One region of the Lactococcus garvieae subsp. garvieae genome, then DNA from elsewhere that is predicted to be linked to it. Evidence: riboswitches for the same ligand, from Rfam matches in the RefSeq annotation. Region 1 holds a riboswitch; each other region holds the start of a gene.

Region 1 (2,279 bases):
GAATTTTAGAAATTTCAATTTTTCCAAGATTAGTGTTAAATTTATTTGATAAATCCATATATAGCACCTCCGCAGGTCAATAGTTAAAGTTGGCTTCAAGCAAAAACTCCGTATATTCGTCGTTTTAAATTTGTATTATAGCATTTTATTTTAAAAATTCACAAAACAATGTTGCAAAATATTTTGGAGATTCGGAAGTTCAGATAAAAAATACATCTTGTAAACCTTGATTTAAAGCAGTTTTAAAGAAAAAAATAAGTCAATACTAAAAATTTGAAAAGTTTTCAATTGACAAACAATACTGAAAATATTATAATTGTGAAAAATAAATTAGAGGTAGCAATGCAAATGAGTACTACACGAGAGGAGGCATCCGACGACCGTGTACGAAAGGTAATCATTGCCGAACGTTAGCAACAGAGGCATCTGGCTAGCGTGGGGGTATAGGAAACACCTATACCACTCGGACTTGAATAAGTCTGGCGCTAAGTGATCGAACCGAATAATATAGAATTCTTTTTTTACTCTATTTTCATGACGACATAAAAGGCGCTTGTACTTACAAGTGCCTTTTGTTTTTATACGATGTGAGTTTGCAGGTTGAAGCGCGACAACGATAGAATAATGTCTTAGCGAGTCAACGAATAAGAAAAACTCTGCTTCTTACATCGAAACTCATTATATCAGTGGTCAAAGGGCACTGGAGACAGAGTTAAAGATTGAGATGGAAAAACATCATTTGCTAGACTAAAAGTAAAATCTTCCTTCTTTCAGTTATAATTTTTAACAAGCCTCCAGAGCATTGAAACCACCGAAATCTTCAGATAAAGATTTGCATAGCAAGTCCACAGGAGTATGAAATGAAAGTACCATTTATTACTAAAAATCAATTAGATAAAATTACTGCAGAATTTCCGACACCATTTCATTTGTATGACGAGCACGGAATTCGTGAAAAAGTAAGAGCGCTAAACACAGCATTTTCTTGGAATAAAGGTTTCAAAGAATTCTTTGCGGTAAAAGCTACACCAACGCCTGCAATTTTGAAAATTTTGCAAGAAGAAGGCTGTGGATCTGATTGCGCGAGCTATGTTGAACTTATACTGGCAAATAAATGTGGTTTTGATAATTCTGAAATTATGTTTTCATCAAATGACACTCCAGCTGAAGAATTTTTATTAGCCAAAAAGCTAGGGGCTACGATTAATATTGATGCATACAACCATATTGAATTTTTATCCACATTGGCAGGATTTGAATTTCCCGAAACAATGAGCTTACGCTATAACCCTGGTGGAGTTTTTACAATGGGTACCAAAATTATGGATAATCCTGAAGAATCAAAATTTGGAATGACAAAAGCCCAACTGATTCAGGGAATTAAAGATTTGCAAAAGTTGGGTGTGAAGAAATTTGGAATGCATAGCTTTTTGGCTTCAAATACTGTGACAAATGAGTATTATCCAAAATTAGCACAGCAATTATTTGAATTAGCACTTGAAATTCGTGAAAAAACAGGCGTTTCTCTTGATTTTATAAATCTTTCTGGTGGTATCGGCGTTAATTATCGTCCAGATGAAGCTCCTAACGATATTGCTGTCATCGGCGAAGGAGTACATCGTGTTTATGATGAAGTTCTAACTGCCAATGGCCTAGGGGAAGTCAAAATTTATACGGAACTTGGACGCTTTATGTTGGCGCCTCATGGCTTACTGGTCACACGTGTCTTGCATAGAAAGCAAACCTATCGGACGTATATTGGTGTGGATGCGAGCGCAGTTAATCTGATGAGACCAGCATTTTATGATGCTTATCATCATATTACTGTTATAGGAAAGAAGGAAGATAAAGTGAAAGAAATTGTTGACGTGACTGGTTCATTATGTGAAAACAATGATAAATTTGCCAGGCAGCGCGAACTTCCTGTGATTGATGAGGGAGACCTATTAGTCATTCATGACACAGGTGCGCATGGTTTTTCGATGGGATATCAGTATAATGCAAAATTACGAAGTGCCGAATTATTGCTTCAGCAAGATGGGAGCACGCGTATGATTCGACGGGCAGAGCGACCTGAAGACTATTTTGCAACATTGGATGGCTTTGAGTTTGAAATCTTACCGGAAATTAGCTGGTGAACGCTTGTAACAGCTTTTACTTCTAACCACTGATAAAATCATAAATAATATTTGGATACAAATTAAAGGAGTGGAGTAAAAACAAGGCGAAGAGGAGATGATTTTCAAGAGAAAGAAAATTATACGATAAGTAGTTTACTT
Region 2 (2,279 bases), 1.0 Mb from region 1:
TTGAAGGCGGATTTCAAACCTGTAGTGATTCAAACAGGTGATGAAATTGAAGAACTGGCGACTGTTTATAATGACATGATGATCAAGCTTAACGATTATGTTGATCAGCAGAAACGTTTTGTTTCTGATGTCAGTCACGAGTTACGTACGCCACTTGCGGTTTTGGATGGTCATTTGAATCTCTTGAACCGTTGGGGGAAAAACGATCCCGAAGTGCTTGAGGAGTCTTTACAGGCCAGTATAGAAGAAGTGAGTACGATGAGAACAATGTTGGAAGAGATGCTTGCATTGGCCCGTCTTGAAAACATCGATTTTCAAGATGAAGACCTTATCTGTGATCCGACAGAAGTTTCTAATTTCCTTAAGAAAAACTTCCTACTTATTCATGCTGATTTAAGCTTAACTGTGGAAAATAACTTGTCACCGGGAAGATTGGCTCATATCTACCCGAACCATTATGAACAAGGCTTAAAAATTTTGATTGATAATGCTATAAAATATTCGCCTAAAGATCGCCAAGAAGTGAAAATTCATCTAGAAGAAGATGATAAATACATTATCACTACGGTTGAGGATCATGGCTATGGCATTAGTCAGGAAGATTTAAAACATGTCTTTGAGCGTTTCTTCCGTGCTGATAAAGCGCGAAATCGGGATATAGGAGGCACTGGGCTTGGACTGTCTATTATCCAACGCATAGTGGAAAACTATGATGGGGAGGTCAGTGTGACTTCTGTTGTAGGTGAGGGATCGAAATTCACTTTAAAAATTCCTAAGATTAAATAGGTATAAAAAGCCTAGCAAGTATCTAAACGTACTTTCTAGGCTTTTAGTTTATGCCTCATTCTCTCGAGTTTTTTGATAATTTGAGAAAATTGTTGACATTCGTTTAAAAAAAGGTTAAGATTTAAAATACAATATACAAATAAAATGATAGAGGTCGCAATGAATAGGAAGTTTTACTGAGCTGGACAAGCGTTGAAGTAAAACGGAGGAGACATTGCCGAAATGAATTCACTCGTCCAAGTGAGTTTGTTGGGGCAGCAAGGGATACTTGCTGAACTGTCGCAGTTTTGCGGAGTGCTATTCGTTACTTACTGATAATATGAATCATGTACAACGTTTAGCAACCTCTCTGTGTAAAGGTTGCTTTTTATTTGGAAAAATGAAAGAGAGAGTATTATGAGAAGAAAAAACTTATTCTTACTTGTCGCGACGTTGTTTACGGTATTATTTATCGGTAGTTCAAAAGTTAGTGCAGACCAGTTCCGTGTCGGAATGGAGGCAGCATATGCCCCTTTTAACTGGACACAATATGATGATAGCAACGGTGCTGTCCCTATTGATGGTGTAGATGGCCAATGGGCAAATGGTTACGATGTACAAGTTGCAAAAAAACTGGCGGATAAGTTAAATAAAGAATTAGTAATCGTCAAATCAAGTTGGGATGGTTTGCTGCCCGCCCTGAAATCTGGGAAGATTGATGGCATTATTGCAGGAATGTCACCAACCGCCGAACGTAGAGAACAAATCGCCTTTTCGGAACCGTACTATACTTCTAACCTTGTAATGATGGTCAAAAGTGGCGGCCCCTTTGCTCAAGCATCGCGCTTAGCAGACTTCTCCGGTGCAAAAATTACCGCTCAGCTGGGAACTTTTCACTATAACATGATTGACCAGATTAAAAGTGTGAATAAGCAAACAGCGATGAAAGATTTTTCAAGCATGCGTGTGGCTTTACAAAGTGGTGCCATCGATGGTTATGTCGCTGAACGTCCAGAAGGGGTCACTGCAGAAAAAGCAAATCCAGACTTCAAAATGATTGAATTTGGCGAAGGAAAAGGTTTCGTCACAAATTCAGATGATACAACAGTCGCAGTAGGTTTACGTAAAAATGACCCTAACTTGCCTGAGATTAATAGCTTTTTGACAGGTTTTACACCTCAAGATCAAAAAGAACTGATGGACCAAATGATTGCCGCTCAACCAGAAGCCAAAACCCAAGGCGCTTGGTATGACCAAATTATCAGTATTGTAAGAGATAATGGCAAACAGTTTCTTAATGGTACAGGGATGACCTTATTCATCTCTTTGATTGGTACGATTATTGGTACGGTTTTAGGTCTTCTTATTGGTGTTTATCGTACTATTCCAGAAATCAGTAATAAATTTTTAGCCTTTTTACATAAAGTATTTGGCTGGCTTATTTCCGCTTATATTGAAATTTTCCGTGGTACACCAATGATTGTTCAGGCAATGGTGCTTTACTATGGAACGGC
Region 3 (2,279 bases), 420 kb from region 1:
CTGCTTTTTGCAAGCTGGTTTATCTTATCTTATTTTATTCTATTATAAAATAAAAAAATAACCCTCTGTCCCTGCAGAAGATTTTTCATTGTTTTTATCACTAAGCCACTACATCCAGGACATTCGCTGGAATGTAACGATACTCACCTTCTTTCGATTGATAATAACCAAGCTTTTTCACAATAAAATGTAACTTACAACGGCTGTCAAAGCGCTGATATAAGTGGGAAATCTCCCCTTGCTGGCTACGGGTTACGCATACAATTTTTTCTCCCGCGTAAGTTGGAGATACATATTTTGGGGTAAACGTCATAGAAAACCACCTCCAGATATAGTTGAGATGAAACCGTAATCATCTCTCCTTATATTATAACTCTTTTTAGTCTCTAAAACAAATCCCTCGATTTTTTTAAATATACAGGCATTAAAAATTCTGTTATTTTAAATAAGGTTGTGTATAATTATTCATTCCTTGCAGGCTCGTCCTTGACATCCCCCTCAAATTAATCTAAAATGTTCATAAATACTTAATAAACGATAGAGGTCGCAACCAATAATAAGCTAAACAGAGCTAGAGCATGCTGAGAAGTTTAGCCCAGGAGCGGTTGCCGAAAGAGAAGTTATGCTCACAGACTTTTCTTGGTTTAGCGGGAAACACCTGTTAAACTGTCGTGGTCTTACTATGACCACGATGCGCTATTCGGATGAAAGATCTTTCTGACGTTTAGCAATCTCTAGGGATTGCTTTTTGTATTAATATTTATAAATTTAGGAGAGAAGTAATGGACAATACTTCAAATAATGAGGCCACGCCATCCACGCAAGTCAAACGTGGCCTTAAACATCGTCACTTAACAATGATTGCCTTAGGAGGAACTATTGGTACCGGCCTATTTGTTGCATCAGGCGCAACGATTTCTCAAGCTGGACCTTTAGGTGCATTAGTTGCCTATGTCGCTATTGGACTCATGGTTTTCTTCCTTATGACGTCTCTAGGAGAAATGGCTTCCTATCTTCCAGTATCTGGCTCTTTTGCTTCTTTCGCTGACCGCTATGTAGATAAAGCTTTTGGCTTTGCTATGGGTTGGAACTATTGGTTTAACTCCGCAATTACTGTGGCGGTTGAGGCGGCTACAGTTGGTGTCATTATGCAATTTTGGTTGCCCCATGTGCCTACATGGATATGGTCAACTATCGTGATTGCGCTTATCCTCTTGGTTAACCTTATTTCAGCTAAGGCCTATGGTGAAGCAGAATTTTGGATGGCGACAATTAAAGTCATCGCTGTTATCGCCTTTATCGTGATTGGTCTCGCAACAATTTTTGGGGTTATGACTTATAAGCCAGATGTGGCACGCAATCTTTCTGCCGGAGGAAATCATGGTTTTGTCGGTGGTATTGGAGGTATGATTGCTGTCTTCATGATTGCAGGTTTCTCTTTCCAAGGTACAGAAATCGTTGGTATTGCAGCCGGCGAGTCAGAAAACCCTGAGAAAAATGTACCTTCAGCGATTAAGCAAGTTTTTTGGCGGATTATTATTTTCTATTTCCTCTCAATATTCGTAATCGGTGCCTTGGTTTACTATAAAGATCCAAGTCTCCTCCGTGCAGCGACCCAAAGTGACATTACTGTTTCTCCATTTACCTTGGTATTTGAACGTGCTGGCTTAGCCGCTGCTGCATCTGTTATGAATGCTGTCATTTTAACCTCCGTTATTTCCTCTGCCAATTCTTGGTTATATGCTGCTTCCCGCATGCTTTTTGGCATGGCAAAAGAAGGGCATGCGCCGAAAGTCTTCGCTAAAACAAATACAAGCAACGGTGTGCCAATTTATGCAATTTTAGCGACTGTTGCCATCGGTCTTTTGGCCTTCTTAACAAGTATCTTCGGAACTGAGATTTATTTCTATTTGGTTGCCGCTTCTGGTTTGTCCGGCTTCTTGGCTTGGATTGGAATTGCTATCTGTCACTTCCGCTTCCGCCGTGCTTTTATTAAGCAAGGCCATAAACTTTCTGAGTTAGGCTACCATGCCAAATGGTTCCCTATTGGACCAATTATCGCTCTTATTCTTTCAATCATTATCGTTATCGGGCAAATTACTACTGTAACGATGAATGCGCAAAGCATCATCACGACCTATCTTGCTTTACCACTCTTCTTGATTTTATATTTCTCTTACAAAATCGTGAAGAAAACAAAACTCATTCCGCTTGAAGAAGTCGATTTAAGCCGCGAGATTGATTAAAACGAATATAAAAAACGCCACAAGGCGTTTTTT

What was found. A riboswitch is a leader RNA that binds a small molecule or an ion and turns the genes downstream of it on or off. The one in region 1 is predicted to bind lysine.
Region 2: another riboswitch for lysine. It lies ahead of PYW30_RS02420 (ABC transporter permease subunit); the one in region 1 lies ahead of PYW30_RS07600 (diaminopimelate decarboxylase).
Region 3: another riboswitch for lysine. It lies ahead of PYW30_RS09755 (amino acid permease); the one in region 1 lies ahead of PYW30_RS07600 (diaminopimelate decarboxylase).

The regions. Positions count from the first base shown of each region.
Region 1 is NZ_CP118950.1:1,521,077-1,523,355, reverse strand. It holds gene PYW30_RS07605 (pyridoxal phosphate-dependent aminotransferase) at 1-58, opposite strand, end outside; lysine riboswitch at 324-496, shown strand; gene PYW30_RS07600 (diaminopimelate decarboxylase) at 861-2,138, shown strand.
Region 2 is NZ_CP118950.1:482,019-484,297, forward strand. It holds gene PYW30_RS02415 (HAMP domain-containing histidine kinase) at 1-786, shown strand, start outside; lysine riboswitch at 927-1,094, shown strand; gene PYW30_RS02420 (ABC transporter permease subunit) at 1,183-2,279, shown strand, end outside.
Region 3 is NZ_CP118950.1:1,942,311-1,944,589, forward strand. It holds gene PYW30_RS09750 (hypothetical protein) at 101-313, opposite strand; lysine riboswitch at 531-707, shown strand; gene PYW30_RS09755 (amino acid permease) at 783-2,246, shown strand; gene dnaX (DNA polymerase III subunit gamma/tau) at 2,279-2,279, opposite strand, start outside.